Regions from separate parts of the Lapidilactobacillus salsurivasis genome, predicted to be linked through region 2. Evidence: predicted binding sites of a transcription regulator. Region 2 holds the regulator's gene; each other region holds the start of a gene.
What was found. Region 2 encodes NrdR, which represses ribonucleotide reductase genes. Its sites were predicted from a motif close to ACACNATATATNGTGT; they were not measured.
Positions count from the first base shown of each region.

Region 1: nrdH (glutaredoxin-like protein NrdH) is a predicted target of NrdR. The motif match lies at 1,521-1,536, and genes of this name have one in related genera.
Region 3: nrdD (anaerobic ribonucleoside-triphosphate reductase) is a predicted target of NrdR. The motif match lies at 2,705-2,720, and genes of this name have one in related genera.

Region 1 is NZ_BAAABI010000011.1:54,446-62,693, forward strand. Features, by position in the region: gene nrdE (class 1b ribonucleoside-diphosphate reductase subunit alpha) at 1-793, opposite strand, end outside; gene nrdI (class Ib ribonucleoside-diphosphate reductase assembly flavoprotein NrdI) at 768-1,151, opposite strand; gene nrdH (glutaredoxin-like protein NrdH) at 1,152-1,391, opposite strand; gene ACYVSB_RS11180 (hypothetical protein) at 1,654-1,932, opposite strand; gene ACYVSB_RS11185 (hypothetical protein) at 1,988-2,449, shown strand; gene ACYVSB_RS11190 (hypothetical protein) at 2,610-2,858, shown strand; gene ACYVSB_RS11195 (aminotransferase-like domain-containing protein) at 2,855-4,066, opposite strand; gene ACYVSB_RS11200 (LysR family transcriptional regulator) at 4,185-5,093, shown strand; gene ACYVSB_RS11205 (hypothetical protein) at 5,122-5,400, opposite strand; gene ACYVSB_RS11210 (hypothetical protein) at 5,466-5,912, shown strand; gene ACYVSB_RS11215 (LVIS_2131 family protein) at 5,984-6,607, shown strand; gene brnQ (branched-chain amino acid transport system II carrier protein) at 6,693-8,066, shown strand; gene ACYVSB_RS11225 (hypothetical protein) at 8,247-8,248, shown strand, end outside.
Region 2 is NZ_BAAABI010000005.1:112,972-121,219, reverse strand. Features, by position in the region: gene polA (DNA polymerase I) at 1-641, shown strand, start outside; gene mutM (DNA-formamidopyrimidine glycosylase) at 737-1,585, shown strand; gene coaE (dephospho-CoA kinase) at 1,578-2,204, shown strand; gene nrdR (transcriptional regulator NrdR) at 2,502-3,017, shown strand; gene ACYVSB_RS07725 (replication initiation and membrane attachment family protein) at 2,998-4,464, shown strand; gene dnaI (primosomal protein DnaI) at 4,451-5,389, shown strand; gene ACYVSB_RS07715 (hypothetical protein) at 5,407-5,661, shown strand; gene ACYVSB_RS07710 (Cna B-type domain-containing protein) at 5,678-8,248, opposite strand, start outside.
Region 3 is NZ_BAAABI010000006.1:150,283-158,530, forward strand. Features, by position in the region: gene ACYVSB_RS08965 (heavy metal translocating P-type ATPase) at 1-1,662, shown strand, start outside; gene ACYVSB_RS08970 (hypothetical protein) at 2,156-2,464, shown strand; gene nrdD (anaerobic ribonucleoside-triphosphate reductase) at 2,949-5,162, shown strand; gene nrdG (anaerobic ribonucleoside-triphosphate reductase activating protein) at 5,159-5,761, shown strand; gene ACYVSB_RS08985 (hypothetical protein) at 6,015-6,194, shown strand; gene ACYVSB_RS08990 (hypothetical protein) at 6,738-7,019, shown strand; gene ACYVSB_RS08995 (hypothetical protein) at 6,994-7,116, shown strand; gene ACYVSB_RS09000 (hypothetical protein) at 7,262-7,477, shown strand; gene ACYVSB_RS09005 (response regulator transcription factor) at 7,669-8,248, shown strand, end outside.

The sequences.
Region 1 (8,248 bases), on a different contig from region 2:
AGGCAATGATGTCCGGGTGGAAAACATTCAAGTACACGGCGCCGGCGCCTTGACGTTGGCCCAATTGGTTGCTGTAACTGAAACTGTCCTCCAGCAACTTCATCACCGGCAAAACCCCGCTAGATGCGCCTTGGATTCCTTTGATCGGCGCGCCGGCTTCGCGCAAGTTGGACAGAGTGATTCCCACGCCGCCGCCGATCCGGGACAACTGCAAGGCGCTGTTGACGCCGCGACCAATGCTGTTCATGTCGTCCGTGATCTGGATCAAGAAGCAGGAGACGAACTCGCCGCGACGTTGACGCCCAGCGTTGAGGAAACTTGGCGTTGCCGGCTGATAACGTTGGTGGATCATTTCGTCAGCCAATTGCTGCGCCAACGCTTCATCGCCATCCGCGAAATAAAGGGCATTAAAAAGAACCCTATCTTCGAAATTTTCTAAGTAAAAGTTGCCGTCATCGGTTTTCAACGCATACTGATTGTAAAACTTATAGGCCGCCATGAATGACTTGAAGGTGAAATGTTGGTCGCTCAAGTAAGTCGCCAGCTGGTCAATGAAGGCAGGGGAATACTTGGCGATAAACGCGGGCTCGAGAAAATCATGAGCCAACAACCACTGGATCTTCTCATTGATCGTGGCGAATTTCCGCGTGTTCGGCGCCACGTTCTCTGTGAGAAAAGCTTGTAAGGCCGCCTGGTCCTTGCCCAAAGGAATCTGACCGTCAACCGGCCGATTCAATTCGTTATTTAACTTGAAGTACGTGATTTCATTAAGATCGAGACTTTTGAGACTCAAATTGGCGCACCACCTTTTGGAATTGGGCCACGTCAGCAGCGGTCCCGTTGAATTCGAAGTCGAAAACCACGGGCACGTCTAAGCCGCGGGCGATATCTTTAGCGTTGTGGATATACAGCTCGTTGAAATTGCGGTTGCCGCCGCCAGCCACGCCTTGCAGATCACGGGCGTTATTTTGGTAGCCGAGAAATTCGATCACCGGTTCCAACATTTCGTCATCATAGGTCGGCACCACCAACAAATAGGGCGTGTTCATCGCGTGGTAGGGGTCAGCATCGGTGATCTCGTAAGCGTCCAGCCCCGTTTTGGCCAGGAACCGCCGCGTCTGCCCGGTGATCGAATAGAAAGCCAGCGCCATCTAACCGACCAACTTCTGTAAAGCTTCTGGACGAAAACCAACGATCGGCGCGTCTTGATCCTGACGGAAAACCAACGGCACACTGGCAAAGCCCTTTTCTCGCAAATAAGCGGCTGACGCTGGATTCTCGCTGATGTTGATTTCCTGAAAGGCGACTTGATGCTCGCTTAAATAACGCTTGGTCATTTTGCACTGCATACAGCCATCACGGGTATATAAGATAATTTTTTGCTTGTTCATCGGTAAAACCTCCCAATAATTTTGCAACGCAGTGGCCGCGACACGATTTTTCGCCGAGCGGACTAATTGTCGAGAGTGGTCAAAACTGCGTAAGTTGATGATTTTGATTATACCGACGCCAGCAAAAATACACAACATATTGTGCTCGAACAAATTTTCGTATACAAATTATTGTGTAAAGCCACGATTGTCGCCAACCGTCCCACTTTTTACCGCGCGGACCGGCGTCACAAAAAAGTCTCGAACCCGCTGGATTCAAGACTTACCTGATACAAGTTAAAATCGTGTTACATTTTTTGTGGGAATTTATGCCGTGGCGTTGCATATTATTAGATAGGTTGGTGTGATTTGGTTTTGAACTTGCACTTGATTGCAGGTCTAGTGGGTTTGGATGGGGACGCAACCGCCTCAGGACGTTTGTCGTGGCTGGAACGCGGTGGGCACTGTTTTGAGCCAATCCGCAAAAACCGCGGCTTGTCTCAAAATCAGGCCTTATTCTAAGCGATAAATCGCTAAGAATAATCTCACCGCTGAGCCACACGTCCTGAGGCGGTTGCTAGGCAGAATTGCGCCTATCTGCAATCGAAGCAACGCATTTGACGAAGTGGTTTTGCAAGTGTGGTGGTCAAGGCCATCACACTTTTTTGGTGGTACGGCTTCATCAAGATCATGTCCTAGTTCATCAAGCAGACTGCGCTGGTGTCGCCAATTTAAAAATTGTAATCACTAACCCCGGCCGTCATTTGCGTGGCTCCCCATCAATTGGCAACAGCTTGCCCGTTGGCGTGAGTGCTCAAACGTCTGTTAAAACGTTGAGCGGCTGGAGCGGAGAAATTCGGGGTGAGATCGCCGTGAAATTGGTCTTAGTGGCTGTGCCACTTAGACCAAGGCCTGATTTTGAGACAAGCCGCGCACTTTGCGGATTGGCTCAAAACAGTGCCCACAGCGAGCTCACCCCGAATTTCGCAGTGCAAGCTGCGGCCAACCTGCTTTTGGTGAGTGGTACGGCAATGCCAACGGATTTGGATTGGTTGGTCGGTACAGTTTGCATCGGTTGAACAGCGTTACCTGTTCCCTAGACAATTCTTGGTTGAAAACCGATCAATTCAGTTGATTCACCGAGAACTAGCTCTGCTCATCAAACAGACTGCGCTGGTGTCGCCCATTTAAAGCTGGTAACCGCTAACCACGGTCGTTAATTGCGTGGGTCCTCACCAATTGACAATAGCTTGCCCAGTCGGCGTGAGTGCTCAAACGGCTGCTATAACGTTGAGCGGCTGGAGCGGAGAAATTCGGGGTGAGATCGCCGTGAAATTGGTCTTAGTGGCTTTGCCACTTAGACCAAGGCCTGATTTTGAGACAAGCCGCGGTCTTTGCGGATTGGCTCAAAACAGCGCCCACAGCGAGCTCACCCCGAATTTCGCAGCGCAAGCTGCGGCCAACCTACTTTTAAAAATCTGCGCCTAATTGGTTGCAACCCGTTGTGTTCCGCACTGTGAATTTTGTGCGCGAAAGGCGTCGCAGAGGACCTTGATCCCCATGTCGATCTGAGTGTGAGAGGCGCCGGCATAGCTGAGCCGCGCGCCGTTGTTGACGTTTTTGCTGGCGTAGAGATTGGTCGAAGGCACGTAGAGAATGTGATCTTGCGGCCCGATTTCTGTCCGCAACAACTGATTGAGATCAACATTTTCCGGACCGGTGACCCAAAGGAAGAAACCACCATTGGGTTGCGAGGTTTGCCAACCAGCAGGCAGATTGGCTTCAAGCGCGCTCAGCATCCAGTCGCGCCGTTGTTGATAATCGGCTTGGACTTGTTGCAAATGAGCGCTGAAGTCGTTATTGACCAAGTAATCAGCGACAATCTGTTGGATCAGCGCCGGTGATTCTAAATCGGCGCCATCTTTCAAAAGCCGGATCTGGGTGTAGATAGGATCATCGGCGACGAGCCAGCCTAAGCGCAGGCCAGGCGCTAGGATTTTCGAAAAGCTGCCCAGACTGATGACGTGACCACTGTGATCCAACGACCGTAGTGAAGGGAGGTCAGCACCGGAGTAGCGCAGATGTTTGTAGGGGTCGTCTTCCAAAATATAGAAATCATAATTTTGCGCCAATTGGACCAGGCGTTGGCGTTTGGTCAAGGACATGACGAAGCCAGTAGGATTTTGGAAATTAGGGACGGTGTAGAGAAATTTGATCGTGGTTTGCTTCAAAGCTCGCTCTAATAAGTCCAGGTCTAAGCCATCGGGAGACATGGGCAATTCTAAGTAGGTGGGCTCGTAAGCGGCGAAAGCGGCCAAGGCGCCAACATAGGTGGGGGCCTCAACGGCAATGCGGTCGTGGGGATTCAGGAATAATTTCGCGACCAAGTCCAAGCCTTGTTGCGCGCCTTGGGTCAGCAGAATGTGGTGCGGATCTTCGGCGGCGCCTTCTTGAGCCAAGGCGGTGGCGATCAATTTGCGCAGTGGGTAATAGCCTTTGGCGTTGTGGTATTGTAATGGATTCTCTGTACCGTCTAACAGCACGCGTTGGCTGCTGAGCGCTAATTCTTTTTTAGGAAAAAGTTTGGGATCAGGTAATCCCCCGGCAAAAGAAATCAGCTGAGCGTCAAAGTCGGGAATGAGGTCTTCGACACCTGTGTTGCTGGTCAATGTGGTCCGAGTTGCAAATGATTTCATTTTGATGACCTCCCTTATTTTTGGTTCAACAGTATGGTAAACTATTTTTAGACAATAGTAAATTTCAACTACTTGAATTTATAGTGAATGTTTTTCACGCTAAAAGGAGCAAAAAGTGATGGCAATTTTTCAATACGAAGTTTTCGCGAAAGTCGTGGCTTGTCAAACCTTCAATCAAGCGGCGCAGGCCCTGCATGTGACGCCTAGCGCCATCAGCCATTCGATCAATCAATTCGAGACCGAGCTTGGCTTTCCTCTATTTATTCGGCGCCGAACCGGAGTCGAGCTGACCAGCGACGGCCAGGCGATTTATCCGCTGGTTCAAGCAATCCTGAATATGGAGGCGCAGTTGAAGCAAGTGGCCGCCAATATCCAAGGCTTGAATGCCGGCTCGATCCGGATCGGCGCCTTCAGCAGTGTCTGCATCAACTGGTTGCCACCAGTGATCCAGGCGTTTCGTCAGCAGTTTCCCAGCATTGAGATCAGCATTATTCAAGGCACCTTCACCCAAATCGAAAAAATGGTCCGCCAAGGCCGCGTGGATCTAGGTTTTTCCACACTGCCAGTGGATGACGATTTGATCGTTGAGCCACTGTTGGCCGATCCGATCCGCTGCGTCACCCCCACCAACTTCGTCCCCGCCAATCGGGAGAGTGTCACCTTGAATGACATTGGTAGCCGCCATTTTATTTTGCAACAGATCGATTACGATGGCGATACGAAAAAAGCCCTGGATCGTTACGACGTGACCACCAGCTCGATTTCCTATTCGATCGACGATCAATCGATTCTTTCCATGGTAGAAAGCGACTTGGGTCTCGGCATTTTGCCCGAACTAGCCTTACAAAAATTGACCGGCCGCGTCCATATCTATCCCTTCGACCAACCGTTTTATCGGACAATCTGCATGATTAGCAACAAGGTCCAGGCCAAAACACCATCGACGCGGCTGATGATCGAGACGATCCGTCATCATTTGGCGGAAGTGTATGATCAGCGTTATCTGGGTAACGCGCCCCGGGCTTAGGGGTGGGCGATTGAGTTGGACTGGGCTCCTATTTTTTATTTTCGCTTGATTGCGGGTTTGGTAGGGTTAGGTGGTGACGCAACCGCCTCAGGACGTTTGTCGTGGCTGGAACGCGGTGGGCATCGTTTGAAGCCAATCCGCAAGCCCAGCGGCTTGTCTTCAAATCGAGCCTTATTCTAAGCGATAAATCGCTAAGAATAATCTCACCGCTGAGCCACACGTCCTGAGGCGGTTGCTCGGCAGAATTGAGCCTATCTGCCATCGAAGCGAAGGATTTGACGTAGTGCTTTGGCAAGCGATAGGTCAAACAATCGCCCTCTTTTGAGGTGGTACGGCAATGCCAACTGATTTGGGGTAGAAGATTGGGACACTTTGAGTAGTCAGAACATCTCTACTTGTTTCCTTAACAATTCTTGGCGAAACAGACCGATTCAGCCGATTCATCAAGAACTTGCCTCAGTTCATCAGACGGACTGTGCTGGTGTCATCAATTTAAAAATTGTAATCACTAACCACGGTCGTCAATTGCGTGGTTCCCCATCAATTGGCGATAGCTTGCCAGTCGGCGTGAGTGCTCAAACGTCTGCTATAACGTTGAGCGGCTGGAGCGGAGAAATTCGGGGTGAGATCGCCGTGAAATTGACCTTAGCGGTTTACCGCTTAGGTCAAGGCTCAGCTTTGAGATTCGCGGTTTTTGCGAAGCTCAAAGTGACGCCCACAGCGAGCTCACCCCGAATTTCGCAGCGCAAGCTGCGGCCAGACTACTTTCATCCAGCCAACGCGAAAAGTTCGCGTTTCCAGAAAATTTCGCAGGAATGACCTTTGTTTCCGTGCAGGGACCGAGAGAATAAGTTATAATTTTAGATAGATGCTTTTGGGAGGTATTGAAAATGAATTCAGGTTGGAATTTGATCGGTATTGGTGCATGGTTGCTATTATTGGTCTATCTCATCGTAATAATTCAAAACATCCGCCATCGCCACATTCGCATGATCGTGATGAACCGGAAGACATTCAGCTGGCCTGTTTTTGGCAAAGATATGTTGCTGGTCGTCGTGTTTGCGGCGGGCTTTGTTTTCATGGCGTACCAAACCTTGTTCAATCGGGTCGATGTTAGCGAACAGGACCGCGTGGCGGTGAGCTACACGACCGAGCCCTTGGTGCTGCAAACCAGTGGCGGGACCGGCTATATGGTCACCGTGGCTCGCGGTTCAGGCCGGGAAGCGATCCAAACTTACACCTATTGGACTGAAGGCCATCGCAATCAGGTCAAGAGTATTCACGCAAGTATCGCGACTGGAAGTAAGCCGGTTTCGATTGGCGCGCGGGTTTACCATTTCCCGAACAAGATGATCAAGAAGGCGGATAAGCGCTACAATCAAGCGTTTGTGGCTCGGGTCGAAGCGACTTATAAGCCTGGTTTCTGGAATGGTCTGGGCATGAAAGTCGGCCATAACGCGTTGGAGTATACGATGATTCGAGTGCCATCAAGTGTGTTTGTCAGTGAAGATTAAGTAAAAAAACAGCCAATTGGACCGGGCAAAATCCAATTGGCTGTTCTAGAATATGGTTTAGGTGAGAAAGTTTTGGGGTAGTGGATTGAAGAAGGATAAATTAAGCACGCGTGAATTGATTTTTACGGGCTCTTTGTTATTTGGCCTCTTTTTTGGCTCGGGCAATTTGATTTTTCCCGTGTCCTTGGGGCAAAGCGCGGGGCAACATTTCTGGCCGGCCTTATTGGGCATGCTGGTCAGCGCGGTAGGCTTGCCACTGCTGGGTGTTTGCGCGATTGGGTTGACGCAGAGCAGCGGCCTGTTGGCGATCGCCAGTAAAGTTGGCCGGCATTTTGGGCGGATCTTCACGGTGTTGTTGTATTTGATGATCGGGCCGTTATTTATTTTGCCGCGTTTGGCGGACACCGCCTTTGTGATCAGCTTTGGGCCTTATTTGACGGAGAGTTCGCAGTGGTGGCCGCTGTTGGTGTTCTCGCTGATTTTCTTGGGGGTGGCCTATTGGTTGTCCCGCCGGCCGGCTAAGTTACTGGATTATGTCGGTAAAATTTTGAACCCACTGTTTTTGGTGATCCTGGCGACGTTGTTGCTGGTGACCTTTTTGCAGCCAATGGGCGCGGTGGATCAGCGAGCGCTGGCCGGCTATGGCGGGCATCCGTTCAGCACCGGGTTCGGTGTGGGCTACAATACGATGGATCTGTTGGCGGCGTTGGCCTTTGGGATCGTGATCGTCAATGCGGTGCGCCAGCGCGGCGTGACCACGCCGAAGATGGTCGCCAAAGAAACGATTCGCGCGGGCATCATCAGTACCGTTTTGATGAGTGTGATTTATGGCTGCTTAGCCTATTTAGGCGCGACCAGTGTGCAAACTTATGGCGTTCAGACCAATGGGGCCGTTGTTCTGGCCATGGTAGCCAATCATTATTTCGGCAACCTCGGGCAAGTGGTCCTCGGCGCCTTGGTGATTCTGGCTTGTTTGAAGACAGCGGTGGGTCTGATCACGTCATTTGGCGAGACTTTCGAGCAACTTTACCCCCGCGTTCCTTACCAAAAATGGATCTTAATAGTGAGCGGCGTGGCGGTGGTGATTGCCAATGTGGGCTTGGATCAACTGATTACCTATTCGGACACTTTCTTGACCTTCATGTACCCGTTGGCAATCGCCTTGGTGCTCAGTGCCTTGACCACGTTCTTCGTCAAGCCACCCCATCGCTGGGCCTACCGAATGCCGATGATTCTCGTGGCGCTCCCCGCACTTTTGGCTGCGTTGACTAGCCTACCAGGAAAACTAATCGATCAGTCCGCCTGGCTAAATCGCCTCGCTTGGTGGAATGCGGCCTTGCCCCTATCTGATTATGGTCTGGGCTGGCTGATCCCGGCGATTCTCGGCTTATTATTTGGCTTACTTTTGGATAATTTCTGGGATCCCCGCGATCCACTGCAGTCCGATCGCTCGCTGTGATTTTCAACGATCAAAGCAACGCCCCCTGATTTACCATTTGCTGGCAGGGCAGTCAGGCAACATCATGAATTCGAACAAAGTGGCAGGGATCTCTCGGTTTACGCCAGCAACTTTGCCCCGCAAAAAAATAATTTATGGTCGTTAACCCATCAATCACACTGATTCAGTAAAAAATGAAGCGT
Region 2 (8,248 bases):
TTTCTGGGGATCAGAATATGCAAGCCGCCTTCAAAAACGGGTTGGATATTCATGCCAATACAGCAATGAAGATCTTCGGGCTGACCGATCCAAGCCAAGTAACGCCAGATATGCGGCGTCAGGCGAAGGCCACCAATTTCGGGATTGTTTACGGCATCAGTGATTACGGCTTAGCGAAGAATATTGGAATTTCCCGGCCACAAGCGGCGGCGTTTATCGCGGCTTATTTCGAGCAGTATCCAGATGTTCAAGCGTATATCAAGGAGATTGTAGCGACAGCACGGCAACAAGGCTATGTGGAAACCATCATGCATCGCCGCCGCTATTTGCCGGATATTAACGCGAAGAATTTCAATTTGCGGTCTTTTGCTGAACGAACGGCGATGAATACGCCGATCCAAGGCAGCGCGGCGGATATCATCAAGGTCGCGATGATCAATATGCAGCAGCGCTTGACTCAAGAACACCTACAGGCGAAAATGCTTCTGCAAGTTCATGATGAATTGATTTTCGAAGCGCCAGCAGCGGAAGTCCCGATTTTGGCGAAAATCGTCCCGCAAGTGATGGACTCTGCGGTTAGTTTGGATGTGCCTTTGGTGGTCGATAGCGCCCACGGAGCCACTTGGTATGACGCCAAATAATTTGGGTTGAACGGTTCAAACAGACAAACGGCAGCAATCAGACAAATAGCATCAATCAGACAAATAGCATTAAATGGACAAAGAGGGGGATCATTGTGCCAGAATTACCTGAAGTTGAAACAGTTCGGCGCTCACTGATCACCTTGATCCAAGGCAAGCGGATCAAAACGGTGACGGTGCTCTACCCGAAAATCGTAACGAATGATCAACCGATTTTCGTTGATACGCTGACTGGTCGGCGGGTGGAGACGATCCAACGGCGCGGTAAGTACTTGCTGTTTCGGTTTGACCATGAATTAACGATGGTCAGCCATTTGCGAATGGAAGGTAAATATTTCTTGGAACCAACATCGGCGCCGGCGAACAAGCATGTGCATGTGGTGTTCACGTTTACCGACGGCACCAGTTTGCAGTATCAAGACGTTCGCAAATTTGGACGGATGACCTTGGTGCGGACGGGAACCGAGGACCAGTTATCTGGGATCAAAGCGTTAGGGCCTGAACCACTAGGACCCGACTTTACCGTCGCTGGTTTTTATGCCGGGCTGCAAAAGCATCATAAGGCGTTGAAGCCGACTTTGCTGGATCAGCATGTGGTCACCGGGTTGGGCAATATTTATGTGGATGAGGTCTTGTGGTTAAGCCGGTTGAACCCGTTGCTGCCGGCAGATCAAGTTACCCTGACCCAGGCGCAGACGCTGCACGATCAGATTATCGCGGAATTGAAACAAGCGGTAACCGCTGGTGGCACGAGTATTCGCAGCTATGTTGACGCTAATGGCCATCAAGGTCATTTTCAGTTCGCGCTCCACGTTTATGGTCATGAAGATGATCCGTGCCCGCGGTGTCAAACTCCGATCAAGAAAGTCAAAGTCGGTGGTCGAGGCACGCATTTCTGTCCGCAGTGCCAGCCACTCCCCCAGGGGGTTGTGCTTGATGGCTGAGCTAGGCACGAAAGTTTTGGGAATTACCGGAGGGATTGCTTCCGGGAAATCGGCGGTCGCGACTTGCTTCGTCAACTGGGGCGCTTACTTGGTGGATGCTGATCAAATCGCACACGAAATCCTGGCGCCTGATTCACCAGGCTTAGCGGCAGTTCAAGCCCAATTTGGTCCGGCATATTTGCGGGCGGATGGCAGTTTGGATCGGGCCAAATTAGGCCAATTGGTTTTCAGTGATCCCCAAGCGCTGGCGCAGTTGAATCAACTGACGCAACCGCTGATCCGCACCGCGATTATGGCGGCGATCGCGCGTGGCCGAGACAGCAGCGCGCCGTTAGTGGTGGCAGAGATTCCTTTATTGATCGAGGAGAATTATCAAACGCTTTGTGATGGCATTCTGGTGGCGGATCTGCCCGAGGCGCTGCAATTGGCACGGGTGCAAAAGCGTGACGGTCTCACTAAGGCGGCGGCCCAAGCCCGGCTTGCCGCGCAAATCGGGCGCACTCAGCGGCTAGCTGCCGCGGATTTCATCTTGGATACTAGCCATGACTTGGCTACTCTGACCGCCAACTTTCAGCGTTTTATCCGTAGCGCCGCGTTTCAGTCGTGGTTACGCTCCTAAGATTAAGCGCAAGTCTAATTCTGAGCCGACTTGGGCGCTAGCAAGTTGGCCTGCTCTGCCTAATAATATGCGACAATCAATCTTGAATGGTCTTGGGGCCGTTCGAGATTTTTTTGCTGGTCCGCGGCGTTGGTGAGGCAAACAGCCGCCTGTCAGCAAGTGAAATCCCGGGATGGAAATTGGTTTCACCGCGGGTTTAAGGTATAATATAAAGCATAGCAAATGCGCTTGATTTAGTCGGGGGAACTGAAACCTCTGCGGTCAAGGTTAACGAAATTATTAAAGAGGTGTCAAATTATGCAATGTCCACGTTGCCATCACAATTCCCTGAAGGTCGTTGATAGTCGACCAGCTGATGAAGGACGCGCGATTCGTCGCCGCCGGGAATGCGAAAATTGCGGCTATCGGTTTACAACTTTTGAACGGATCGAACAAACACCATTACTGGTTATCAAGAAGAATGGCACTCGGGAGGAATTCAACCGAGAGAAGATCATGCGCGGACTGGTTCGTGCGGCTGAGAAGCGGCCCATTTCCATGGATCAAATGACCGCCGTGGTGGACAAGGTCGAGCGAGATATTCGTCAAAGTGGCGAAGGTGAGATTCACTCGGAGGATATTGGCGAATTGGTCATGAAATATTTGGCCAAGCTCGACGATGTGGCCTATATTCGCTTTGCCAGTGTTTATCGGCAATTTAAAGACATGAATGTTTTCATGCAAGAGGTCCAGGAACTGATTGCCAAGGAGAACCGTTCGCTGAAGCACGACGCGGGCCAAGCAGGTCAGGGAGATGACCATAGTAATGGTTGAGCCAATCCAACTTGATCCAGCCAGTGGCTATTTCTTGGTTCGCGGGGGGATTCTAACGGATCTCGATCAACGGGTGCTGGCCCAGCTGTATCAGCCGTTACTGAATCCCAACGCCTTTACACTCTACCAGGCGCTTTGGGCCCAAGTTGACGATCAGGCGTTGCGCTCACGGCGGTCGTCTCATTTCACATTACTGGAATTAATGGGGATCAATCCACAGGAATTCATGCAGGCGCGGCGCCAACTGGAGGCAGTCGGTTTGGTCCGCAGTTTTCAAACGACCGATCAAATCGGGGATTATGCCCTTTATTTCTTATACCCACCATTAGCGCCTGCAGACTTCTTCCACGAAGAGATCCTCGCAACTTTTCTACTAGAAAAAGTGTCCCGAAAACGCTACATGAGCTTGGTCGCCGCCTTCGCCTTACCGCAAGTTGACTTATCCAAGTCGCAAGAAACCACGGCGGGTTTTTTGGACGTGTTTAATTTGCCTAGTAGCGCCTTATTAACACCACCAGAGGAAGTGCGTCAAGGGGTGCAAGCGTTGCGCGTCAAGGGGCCAACGCAAATGATCAGTGAGATCAGTCCGGCGCAGTTGGCGACGTTTGACTGGGAGACCTTGATTGCCTTAGTGGGGCAAAAACAGATCAAGCGAAATGAGATCATGGATCATCAAAGTGAGATTTTTGGGTTGCATGAATTTTATGAGTTTAGTTTGACGGATATTGCTCGTCTGATCAGTAAGAGCTTGGATCAGGCCACTAATCAGATCGATTTCCGAGTTTTGGAGGAGCGGGCGCTGACCCTTTATGATCAACTCAACCCTGAAGAACCGTCGACCACGGCCACACCCACAACCGGTACGGCGGTGACCACACCGCCGTCAACTGCGGTGGTCGCGCCTGCAGCGCGGGCGCAAGCGTTTAGTCAGGCGGATCAAGATCTGCTGCAAGCGGCCAAGTCGTTAAGTCTGTTGCCTTTTACTCGGTGGGTCAAGAAGCAATTGGGGTCGAAACTCTATGTGGGTAATCGGGAGAAGTTCAATTTAAAGACACTGCAACAGCGGCATATTTTCTCTGCGGATACCTTGAATTTATTGGTTTGGGTTTGCTTACAGGAGAACCCAACCGTGACTGTGGCGCCACTGGATCGGATCGCTCAGGACTGGGTGGCGCAGAAAATCACCACCCCTGAGGCTGGACTGACGTATTATCATCAACGGCAAGATGGCACGGCGCCAACGAAATCAAACCAACGTCGCTCGGCAAAGAGTCAAGGGGTTGTGCCAAGCTGGTTGCGTGATGGTGACGCGGCGGCGCCGGCAAAGGCGGTTCCCGATAGCGCGACCAAGGCGCCAACTGGACCAGTAGATGATCAGCTTCAACAGAATTTAGCATGGCTCAAACAAAAGCGGCAACAGCGAGGTGACGAACATGCACAGTCTTAATGAATATTTGGATAAGTTTTTGAAAGAGAAGAAGTTGGATCAGAGCTATCAAGCTTTGATGACCACGGCCTTGCACGATCCTGATGTGCAGGCCTTCTTAAGCGCTCATCAGGCAGTCATCACCACAGCAGAATTAGAAAAATCGGCTTCGGCAATCTATGAGTTTTACCAGGTGAAAACCAATCAAGATCCCAATAGTGCCTTATCCCAGGCGGGTTATGAGCCGTATTTGTTGCTCAATAACGGGTTGATTGAAGTCGCCTATCGACCAACGGCGCAGTTGGCGGCGGCCCGTTCGGCTCAAGCACGGCGGGAGCGGGTCACGATGGTCAACTTGCCCCATGATCTGCGCGCCGCCGATCTGATGACCTACCAGCAATCGGCTGGGCGCAAGGATGCAATCAACGCGGCGCTGCGGATGTTACAGGAGTTGAGTCAGCCAGGGCCGCATCCCTTTGCCAAAGGTTTGTATTTGACCGGTCCTTTCGGGATCGGCAAAACCTACTTAATGGGAGCGGTGGCCAATGAGTTGGCCAAACAAGGTATCGCCACAACTTTGGTTCATTTCCCGACTTTTGCCACCCAAATCAAGCAGGCAATCGGTGAAGGTCAAGTTTGGCCGCAGATCCAAAAAATCCAAAGCGCGCCAGTCTTGATTCTGGATGATATTGGTGCGGATAGTAATGGACCGTGGGTTCGTGATGAGGTGTTGGGCGTTATTTTGCAGTACCGGATGCAAGAACGGTTGACCACCTGCTTCACCTCGAACTTAGCGATGGCCGAGCTGGAAACATTCCTGGCGGACACGCGGCAAAAGACGGACGTACTCAAAGCCAAACGGTTGATGGAGCGGATTCGCTTCTTAGCGGTCGAGTTACCGATGCAAGGGCCCAATTTGCGACAAACCGGTGGCATCGCGCCTTAGTCGGATTGCGAGGAGAGTTGCTTGATCAGAAACTTGAATCAAGTGCTTTAAACAATAAATTGCACCAGAAATTAAGGCCGAATCTTTCAGCCGCCTATTTCTGGGTGCCAAGATTCCATCGGAAAATAGCGAACGGCCCTCCAGTCATTGATTTGGCTGGAGAGCCGTTCGCTATTTGCCGTTTGCCGCTGTTTGCTGGTGACGGTATTTTTGCTGGCAGCAGCGGCGTAGGTGCGGCGGTTGGGTGGAACTTAGCCGCACCTGGGAACTAAAGTTGTCTAGCTGTGATCAGTTCCGGCGGCGATGTTTCAAGGCGTCCAAACTAAGACCGGCTAGTGTCAGAATCAAGCAGGTACCACCGAGAACTGCCATGAAGTTGGTTGAGTGCTCGTCATTTTGCGGTAAGCGATTTTGATTTTTTGACGTGGACTGATCTTTCGTTTCTTTCTGAGCGGCGCTTTGACCCGGTTGTTTGGGCTTGGTGGTGGCGTTCAAGGTGTCAATCAAATTGATTTCTTGCAATTGGCCATCCTCCGTTAGTGGCAGTTGGTCATAGCTCGCGCTGTAACCCTTTGGCACAACTTCTTTGACTGTATAATTGATTTCCTTTCCTTGCTCATTATATTTCGGCAACGCTAGCCACAAGCCGACCCAATTTTGATTGGCGCTAAGTGTTTTAGGAGCGCCAAGAGCCTGGTCGTTCGCATAAAGTTGGACCTTGATGCTGGTGGGGCGTTGACCGGTTTGATTTTGCTGGTCATTCCAAAATTTACGAAGGCGCAAGTTGATGAACGCAGTACCTTGCTCGCCAAGTTCAGGATCGGCAGTGTTGATCAGGTTATGGCCGTCTTGGGTAACCGTATAACCATCGGGGGTTGCCTCAGTGACGCGATAGTTGATTTCTTGCCCGTTCTCGGAGAATTTTGGTAAATCGTTAAAGAAATATTCCCAGTTGGTCTGTGCGTCGACAACTTTGCTGGCGACAAATTGCCAAACTGGTTCACCGTCCGCACCTGTTTCCCAAGCCCGTTCCAAGGTCACGGTGATATTGTTTGGCCGGTTGCCGTAAATGTTATCTTGATCATGCCAAACCTTCGCCCCAAACACGTTGGTCGTGTCCGGGTCGTTCAAATCTAAGTGGTTGGTCAAGTTGAAACCGTTGATCTCAGTGCTGTAATCAGCAAGGTCATCTTCAGTCACAAAATAATGGATCTTGATGCCTTGGTCATATTTAGGCAGGTCATTGAATTGTTTTTGCCAATGATTGGTTGCTGTCAATTCGAAGTCGGCGACCTTCTCAATGCCGTTGTTGCCATGACGCCAGAGATGGGCAGTAATCGCGTTGGGCCGCTGAGATGAATTGGCGGCATCGTCCCAAATTTTCTTGATTTCAATGGCAGTTACTGCTGGAGTGTGCTGATTGATCAGGTCATCATCACAAACGGTCGTCGTGTAGCCAGGAATTTTCTCTTCGGAGACGGAATAGATCCAGGGGCGACCCTGTTGATCGTGGGTTGGCAGATCGGCGAATTCATAATGCCAAGCGCCACTTGCGGTCACGATTTTCTGGGTGACCAGTTCCTTGACACCGTTCTGATGTTGACGCCAGAGGAAAACGGTCAGATAGGTTGGGCGCAAACCATCTTGATCATTTTGATCCTCCCAGACCTTGTTTCCACTGACATTGATTTGATCAGGATCATTATCCTGCACCTCATTGACAACGGTGACCGTTGCCGGCGTGTTCGTCGAAGCATCCCCTTGAAAATCCCAGCGGTGCGTCTCGCCGGATTTGACATTGACGAGATCAGCAATCAGACTGCCATCAATATTCTGATGAGCAGTGATCTCGGCTTGTGGCGCGAGCATGGTCCCTTGGAATGGGGCTTGCACACCAATCTTTGTGCCATTGGCGTCTACGAAATTCCAGAGAATTTTGGCATCACTGAAGTCTTCGGTTTCATGATTGAGCCGGTCGGCGCCGTCAATGACTAATTTAATCTGGGACCGAATGTCCAAAGTCGCCTGATTCCCCACATGAACATTGATCACTAGGGGGCCGCCAGTGCGTGATAACCCCTTGACCGTTAATGGACGATCCAGCTCCAGTTCACTGGCGTTCAAGTTATAAAAGTGGTATGCCTGACTGCCACTGTTGCTGGGATCGACTGCGACAAAATGGCGATCGGGATCCAATTCGTAACCAGCCGGCGCCTGTGTTTCAATGAAATAGTAAAGCCCAGCTTGGGCAACGCTGACTCGAATCTGGCCATTCTCATCGGTGGTCAGCCCGGTGACCTGTGGCTTGGTGGCACCGTTACGATAAAGACTGAAAACCGCCTTGGCCAGTGGTCGCCCGGCTTGATCCTTCTTGGTCAATACAATCTGCTCATCATTAACGCTAGGGGTGATGGTGATGACGCGATTATTCTCGTTGCTGTTGTCATAATGAACATCCGTGGAATTTTGCGCCTGTCCCCAAGTGTTAGATCGAATCAGATCATCTGCCAATTCTGTTTTTATATTCAGATATTGCTGTTGATCTTTATCTTGGTAAACCTCATCTTCTTGTAAATGGTCTAGTTTGTTCTGATTGACCGAAATCGCATTCTGATCGCTGGCGCTGGCCAATTCAATCTCAGTATCCTCGCCAAAAACAGCTTTGTTGCGCGCCATATCCGAACTGACGAATGCCGAAGAACTGATTTTGTGCACATCCTGGAAGTAGTAAATATCCTTAACCAAGCTACCATCGATCACATTGGTGCCGAAGTTGGTTTCGCTGAACAGCTCGTCCGTGGCGATATTGCCGTTGGTGTGCGCGCCAGTGATCGCCTCGTTGGAAAAAATATGAAAGAA
Region 3 (8,248 bases), on a different contig from region 2:
GGCAATCATCATGTGATGGACTTTTTCACTGAATTGGCTACGCTGATCTTGATCATGTTATTGGGTCACTGGATCGAGATGAACGCGATGATGAAGGCCGGCGATGCCCTGGAGAAAATGGCGCAGTTATTGCCCAGCCAAGCGCATGTTCAGCTTGCTGATGGCGCAGTTGTTGAGCGGCCTTTAGCCCAGATCAAGGTCAATGATCTCTTGATTGTCCGTGGTGGGGAGTCAATCCCGGCCGATGGGACGATCCTCAATGGTCAAAGTCAAGTCAATGAATCTTTGGTCACTGGTGAATCAAAGGCGATCAATAAAGAAGTGGGCGCAACGGTGATCGGCGGTTCCGTCAATGGCGATGGTACTTTGACGATCAAGGTCACGGGCACTGGCGAAAGTGGTTATTTATCGCAAGTGATGAAATTGATCGGCCGGGCGCAAAATGACAAGTCGAAATCAGAAACCATGGCGGACAAGGTCGCCGGCTGGTTGTTCTACTTCGCTTTGGTTGCAGGGATCCTGACCTTCGTTGTTTGGGGCTTCAACGCCGACATGGCGACCGCGCTGGAACGAATGGTGGCGGTTTTGGTGATTGCCTGCCCCCACGCTTTAGGAGTGGCGGTACCGTTAGTGGTCGCGCGCAGTACCTCACTAGCCGCGGTCAATGGTTTGTTGATCCAAGAACGTCAAGCTTTGGAGAACGCGAAAACGATCACCCATGTTTTCTTGGACAAGACTGGGACCTTAACAGAAGGTAATTTCACCTTGAATGCTGTCCACAGCTACCAAAAAGAGTTGAGCGATGATCAGGCGCTGCAATTGATCGGTGGGTTGGAGCAACATAGTAGCCATCCAATCGCCACTGGTGTTCTGAGCGCGGTCAAAAAAGCCCAGTTAACTTTGCCTGAAGCTACCGACGTCCAAACAATCAAAGGGGTCGGCTTAGCTGGGACAATCGATGGCCAAGCTTATCAAATCGTCACCGTCAATTATTTACAGCAGCATCAGCTGGCTTATGACCAAGCAGAATTTGCTAACTTGGCTGACCAGGGCAATAGTGTGAGCTATTTGATCCGCGGTCAGCAGGTGGTGGCGATTTTCGCCGCCGGAGATCAGATCAAGGATAGCGCCCGCAGCTTCATCAAGTCCTTACAAGCTCGCGGGATCACGCCGGTTATGCTGACCGGGGATAATCAGGCGACGGCCGCGAAAGTTGCCGCGAGTTTGGGCATCACCGAATTCAAGGCGCATTTACTGCCAGAAGATAAAGAAAAAGTTGTCCGTGAGTATCAAGCTGCTGGTCATCACGTGATGATGGTCGGCGATGGCGTCAATGACGCGCCGGCCTTGGTCCGAGCCGATATTGGTGTGGCGATCGGCGCGGGGACTGATGTGGCCATTGATGCGGCTGATGTGATCTTGGTTCATAGTGATCCGGCGGATATTTTGAACTTCCTCAATCTGGCGCAAGCGACCAATCGGAAAATGATCGAAAACCTTTGGTGGGGTGCTGGTTACAACTTGATCGCGATTCCATTAGCGGCGGGCGTCTTGGCCCCGATCGGCTTCGTCTTGTCCCCGGCGATCGGCGCGATCATCATGTCCTTCTCCACTGTGATCGTGGCGTTGAACGCCATGTCCTTGCGGTTGAAGCGGGCCTAGTGGTGCGGGTCGTGAGGTGGAGCGGGCCTGGCATCGTGAAGCGGGGGCGGGGCTGTGGCCGGGCTACTGAGCGGCTTGCGCAGCCTGGTTGCTCGCACCGCGATGCGCCAATCAATGAGTAAGCTCCAATCATTCAGTTGCGCCAGCGACGAACTAGCTACGGGAGGTTTTCCGTAGCTTTTTTGTTTGCCGTCGTCGTCACAAACCTCGCGACCCTTGTTTTGGCAATGTTGAGCAAGCCTCGCCCCTTTTTTTTGAACCAACCCCGATAAAAAGCGGTCAATCGGCCGATATTTTTTGTGCATTTTTCCTAAAATCCCTTAAATAATTCAAAAAAGTCATTTTTATTTTGAAAAAGAGACTCACATGTCACATTGTGACTAGGGCGTTGTATATAATGCGGTTATAGGGGTATTTCAGGTCGATGCAGCACGAGGGCCAATCGAATCCGAAATCCCTACGGAAAAAATGGTGGATGAAGGGGTTTAGAATAATGAATAGTCAGGAACGAATTTTACGACTCTTTATTTTGTTGATGGGACGTAAGCAAATCTCTAAATCAGAGATGATTGCCGCAGAGGCTGGGCTGTACCAACAAACGGCGGGCGAAAATGATTTAGCGAATCGTAAGAAACGCTTCCAACGCGATATTCAAATTATTCGCGAAGTGTTGCAATCAACAGGGCATTATCGGCTTGAGGACAATCATCGCGGCGTTTATCGCTTAGTTGAGCTGGAAACGCCAGCAACGATCGATTTGGCTCAGAAAGAGTTAGCTGCGAAATTAGCAGTCATGGATTAGGTCTTTGGTTGTTCTACCCGCTAGTGTGATGCTGGCGGGTTTTTTGGTATTGATTCAAGGGGATGGACAAGGCGTGACTAATCGAACCTGAGATGAAATATATTTTTGGGGCGCGTTTTTGAATAAGATGCGACTTTTCTCATGGTTAAGATTCATGCAAAAACGATAGTCAGCACCGGAATTGACCGCGGGTACAGGGCAACTTTATCGAAGATTTATACATTTAGCACAATCGTTTTCCTACTATATCTTGTATATATACATCCTTGAGCCCCTACATATAGCTTGATTTAAATTCTAGTCAGGGTAAAATGGTGCTAGACAGCACCTTTCGTTTTTGAACTATCAGTAATGATAGGCGAGTTTTGAACGATCATTCATGCAAGGCAGCCGGCGATGGTGGAGAAATCGCGGTTGGCTGTGGAGTGAGTGCACTGGTGCCCAAGATAATGATTAAGTATTAATAGAGAGTGGAGCGATGGCAATGGACGAGTTGAAGACCCCGTTACAGACAAAATTACCAACGATCAATGTAATCAAGCGTGATGGTCGAATCATGCGCTTTGAACCGGAGAAGGTCGCCCAGGCGATCCAAAAAGCGGCGACGAAGACGGAACAGGCCGGCGAAGAAGTGTCCGATGTTGAGTTACAAACAGTTCTGGATGACGTGTTGGCGGAGATCACCGATCGGTTCAACACCAATGTTAAGATCTATGAGATCCAGAACATTGTGGAGCATACTTTGCTGGATCACCATCTCTATTCGATTGCGCAAGAATACATTGGTTACCGGACACAACGGGATTTTGCCCGCAGCCAAGCGACCGATATCAATTTTACGATCAAGAAGTTGCTGAACCGTGACGCGACCGTGGTCAACGAGAATGCCAATAAGGACAGCCAAGTGTTCAATACGCAGCGGGATTTGACGTCCGGCACCGTAGCCAAGGCGATCGGGTTGAAAATGTTGCCACCGCAAGTCGCCAATGCTCACCTCAAAGGGGAGATCCACTGGCATGATTTGGATTACCAACCATACAGCCCGATGACCAATTGTTGCTTGATCGATTTCAAGGAAATGTTGACTCACGGCTTTAAGATCGGCAACGCGGAAGTTGAACCACCGCACTCGATTCAAACGGCAACGGCGCAAATGGCCCAGATCATTGCCAATGTGGCCTCCAGTCAATATGGTGGCTGTTCAGCCGACCGGGTGGATGAATTATTGGCCCCGTTCGCGGAAAAGAACCTGATCAAGCACGAAGCCGAGGCCGCGGAATGGATCGATGAGCCAGAACGCCGCAAAGAATACGCGATCAAACGGACTAAGAAAGACATTTATGACGCGATGCAAGCCTTGGAATATGAAATCAACACCTTATATTCCTCCCAAGGACAAACGCCGTTCACCACGCTTGGTTTTGGTTTAGGGACGAGCTGGATCGAACGTGAGATCCAGAAGTCGATTTTACAAATTCGGATTCTCGGATTAGGTAAAGAACATCGGACCGCGATTTTCCCTAAGCTAGTCTTCGCTTTGAAGCGTGGTTTGAACTTGGAACCAACGGATCCCAATTATGATGTGAAACAATTGGCGATCGAATGCGCCACCAAACGGATGTATCCTGACGTGCTAAGCTACGACAAGATCGTTGAACTGACCGGCTCGTTCAAAGCGCCGATGGGTTGCCGCAGCTTTTTGCAAGGTTGGCAAGATCAAGAAGGTCGCGAAGTGAATTCTGGCCGCATGAATCTTGGCGTGGTTACTTTGAACTTGCCGCGGATCGCCTTGGAATCCAAAGGGGATCAGGCTAAATTCTGGACGATCTTGGAACAGCGGCTTCAAGTTTGCGAAGAGGCGTTGGTCTTCAAAGTCAATCGCGCGAAGCAGGCGCATCCTTATAACGCGCCAATTCTTTATCAATACGGCGCTTTCGGCCCACGTTTGCGCAAAGACCAATCTGTCGATGAATTGTTCAAGAATAGTCGCGCCACTGTTTCTTTAGGTTACATTGGGTTATATGAAGTTGGGACGGTCTTCTTCGGACCAACTTGGGAACATGATCCTGCCGCCAAAGCGTTCACGATCAAAGTCGTCAAGGCGTTGCACGATCATTGCGTCGATTGGGAGCAGGAATACGGCTATCACTTTAGCGTTTATTCCACACCATCAGAAAGCCTGACTGACCGGTTCTGCCGGCTTGATACCAAGAAGTTTGGTAAGATCAAGGACATTACCGACAAAGAGTACTACACCAATAGTTTCCACTATGACGTCCGCAAGAATCCCACACCGTTTGAAAAACTCGATTTTGAAAAAGATTATCCGAAATATTGCGCGGGTGGGTTCATTCATTATTGCGAGTATCCTAATCTGAAACAAAACCCCAAAGCGCTAGAGGCGGTTTGGAACTACGGTTATGATCGAATCGGCTATCTGGGAACCAACACGCCGATCGATCAGTGCTTCAAGTGTGGCTTCAAGGGCGAATTCGTCCCAACGGCCAAAGGATTCAAGTGCCCAGAATGTGGTAATTCCGATCCCGCCAGTTGTGATGTCGTTAAACGGACGTGCGGTTATTTAGGTAACCCGAACCAGCGGCCAATGGTCCACGGCCGCCACGAAGAAATTGTTTCACGGGTCAAACATTTAAGCTTCAGCAATAATCAGGTGGCCAATCAACAAAGAAATGGGTGATTTTTACGACAAAAGTAACTTGGCGTTCGCCGCGTCTCCCGAAAAATCCACAGCCTGGTGAATGGCAAGCAGCCCAACTGAGCCAGCAATATATCGCCGACTATAAGCCCTTTAATTTCGTTGATGGGGAAGGGGTGCGTTGCAGTTTATATGTTTCCGGCTGTCAATTCGCTTGTCCCGGTTGCTACAACGCCGCCGCGCAGAATTTCCATTACGGTCAACCCTACACCGATGAGCTACAAGAACGAATTTTGACGGATCTGGGTCAATCGTATGTTCAGGGGTTGACGCTCTTGGGGGGCGAGCCCTTCTTGAATACACAGGTCTGTTTGAAATTAGTTGACGCGATTCGCGCGCGTTTTGGGTCAACGAAAGATATCTGGTCCTGGACCGGGTATACTTGGGCAGAGTTGCAACAAGAAACGCCGGACAAATTGGAATTATTAAGTAAAATCGATATTCTGGTGGACGGTCGCTTTTTGGAGGCGGAAAAGGATCTGACCTTACAATTTCGTGGTAGTCGTAATCAACGGATCATCGACGTGCCGCGCTCCTTGGCCCAAGGCGATGTGGTGATTTGGGACAAATTGGTTAAGTGATCGGGCTTTAAAATGAAACGTCAGAACGAAATGGCAGAGTGAAACGTGACACCAATTCGAAGACAGCGTCTCAGCTTGTAGGTTGAACCCTATGCGGCTGGTGGTGGTGATTCGAGTTGGTGTTTTTTGTTTTGGGTTTTGTTTGAGTGGGACTACTCTTTCAGATTTTTCGCGTAATTGCAGGAGTGGTGGGTTTGGATGGGACGCAACCGGCTGGGACTGCTGTTGCGGACTGGAACGTGGTGGGCATCGTTTGAAGCAAATTCCAAAAGCGGGAATTGTCTTCAAATCGAGCCTTGTCCTAAGCGGCAAAGCCGCCAAGGACAATTTCACCACTGAGCCGCGCAGTCCCAGCCGGTTGCTAGGCAGAATCGAGCCTATCTGCAATCGAGGCGAAGAATTTGACGAAGTGGTTTGGCAAGCTAGAGGTTAAACAACTCCCTTTTTTAGGGTGGTACGGCAATGTCAACGGATTCTGAAAGTCTGGGATCGGTTCTTGAACCTGCGCTTAATTGCAGATGTGGTGGGTTTCGATGTGGACGCAACCGCCTCAGAACGTTTGTCGTGGCTGGAATGTGGTGGGCGCTGTTTTGAGCCAATCCGCCAAGGACAATTTCACCACTGAAACGTGTTCGCCGACCTAGCTTCTTCCGCTTAGCTACGCAACTATTCCGGAGGCACAAACCAGCCTCCAAAATAGTTGCTAGGCTAATGCTCAGAAGCTGACCAGGTCGGCTCTCACTCTAGATAGAGCCGCGCAGTCCCAGCCGGTTGCTGAACAGAATTGAGCCTATCTGTAATCGAGGCGAAGGATTTGACGAAGTGGTTTTGCAAGCTAGAGGTCAAACAATCACCCTTTTTTAGGGTGGTACGGCAATACCAACTGATCTGGATTAGGTAGTCGGGATATTTTGCATAGTCTGAACATCTCTACTTGTTTTCTTAACAATCTACTGGTGGAAACCGACAGATTCAATTGATTCGCCAAGATTATGCCCGAGTTCATCAGACAGACTGGTATGGTGTCACCAATTTAAAGCTGATGACCACTAACCATGGTCGTCAACTGCGTGGATCCTCATCAATTAGCGATAGCTTGCGGAGTGGCGTGAGTGCTCAAACGGCTGTTATAACGTTGAGCGGCTGGAGCGGAGAAATTCGGGGTGAGATCGCCGTGAAATTGTCCTTGGCGGCTCTGCCGCCTAGGACAAGGCTCAGCTTTGAGATTTTCGGTGCCCTTCCGAAAAGCTCAAAGTGACGCCCACAGCGAGCTCACCCCGAATTTCGCAGCGCAAGCTGCGGTCAAACAAATGACCATTTTGGGTGGTACGACAACACCAACGAATTCGGTTTAAGATACCGATATACTTTGCATAGGCCGAACAATTTCTCCTGCTTTCTTAACAATCATTGGGTGGAACCCGACCGAATTAGCCAATTCATCAAGATCATGTCCTAGTTCATCAGACAGACTGCGCTGGTGTCACCAATTTAAAGCTGATGACCACTAACCATGGTCGTCAACTGCGCGGTTCCCCATCAATTGGCGATAGCTTGCCGAGTGGCGTGAGTGCTCAAACGGCTGTTATAACGTTGAGCGGCTGGAGCGGAGAAATTCGGGGTGAGATCGCCGTGAAATTGTCCTTGGCGGCTCTGCCGCCTAGGACAAGGCTCAGCTTTGAGATTTTCGGTGCCCTTCCGAAAAGCTCAAAGTGACGCCCACAGCGAGCTCACCCCGAATTTCGCAGCGCAAGCTGCGGCCTTCATCGCGGACATCATTCAAACAAGTTCTCTCAACAATTAACGCCAAAAAAAGTCGGCGCAAACACTTTCCCAGTCGTCTCTGTATTGTATTTTTTCAGAAAAACCAGTAACATGAAGGCAGACCTTTTCAGCGGAGGATACAGATGTTTAAAATCATGATTATTGAAGATGACGCGACGATCGCCCAATTGATCGCCGAGAATCTTGAGAAATGGGATTTGAAGGCGTACATCATTCAGGACTTCAATCAAGTCATGCCCGAATTTACGGCGGCCAAACCTGATTTAGTCCTAATGGATATCAATTTGCCGGTTTTTGATGGCTTTCATTGGAATCAAAAGATCCGCGAAGTTTCGCAGATCCCGATCATTTTCATTTCGTCGCGCAACACCAACATGGACATGGTGATGGCGATGAATATGGGCGCCGACGATTTTGTCAATAAGCCCTTTTCGATGGAAGTCCTGTTGGCCAAGATCAATGCCTTGCTGCGGCGGACCTATGATTATCAAGATTCGAACGCGAATTTCTTGGAACATAATGGGCTGAAATTGAATTTGCAAAACGGCGATGCCCAGATCAAGGGGCAGACGATCAATCTTTCTAAAAATGAATATAAATTGTTGCAGTTCATGATGCGCCAACATGGCAAGATCATTTCGCGGGATCGGTTGTTGCGCGAGCTTTGGGATGATGAACGGTTCGTTGATGACAATACCTTGA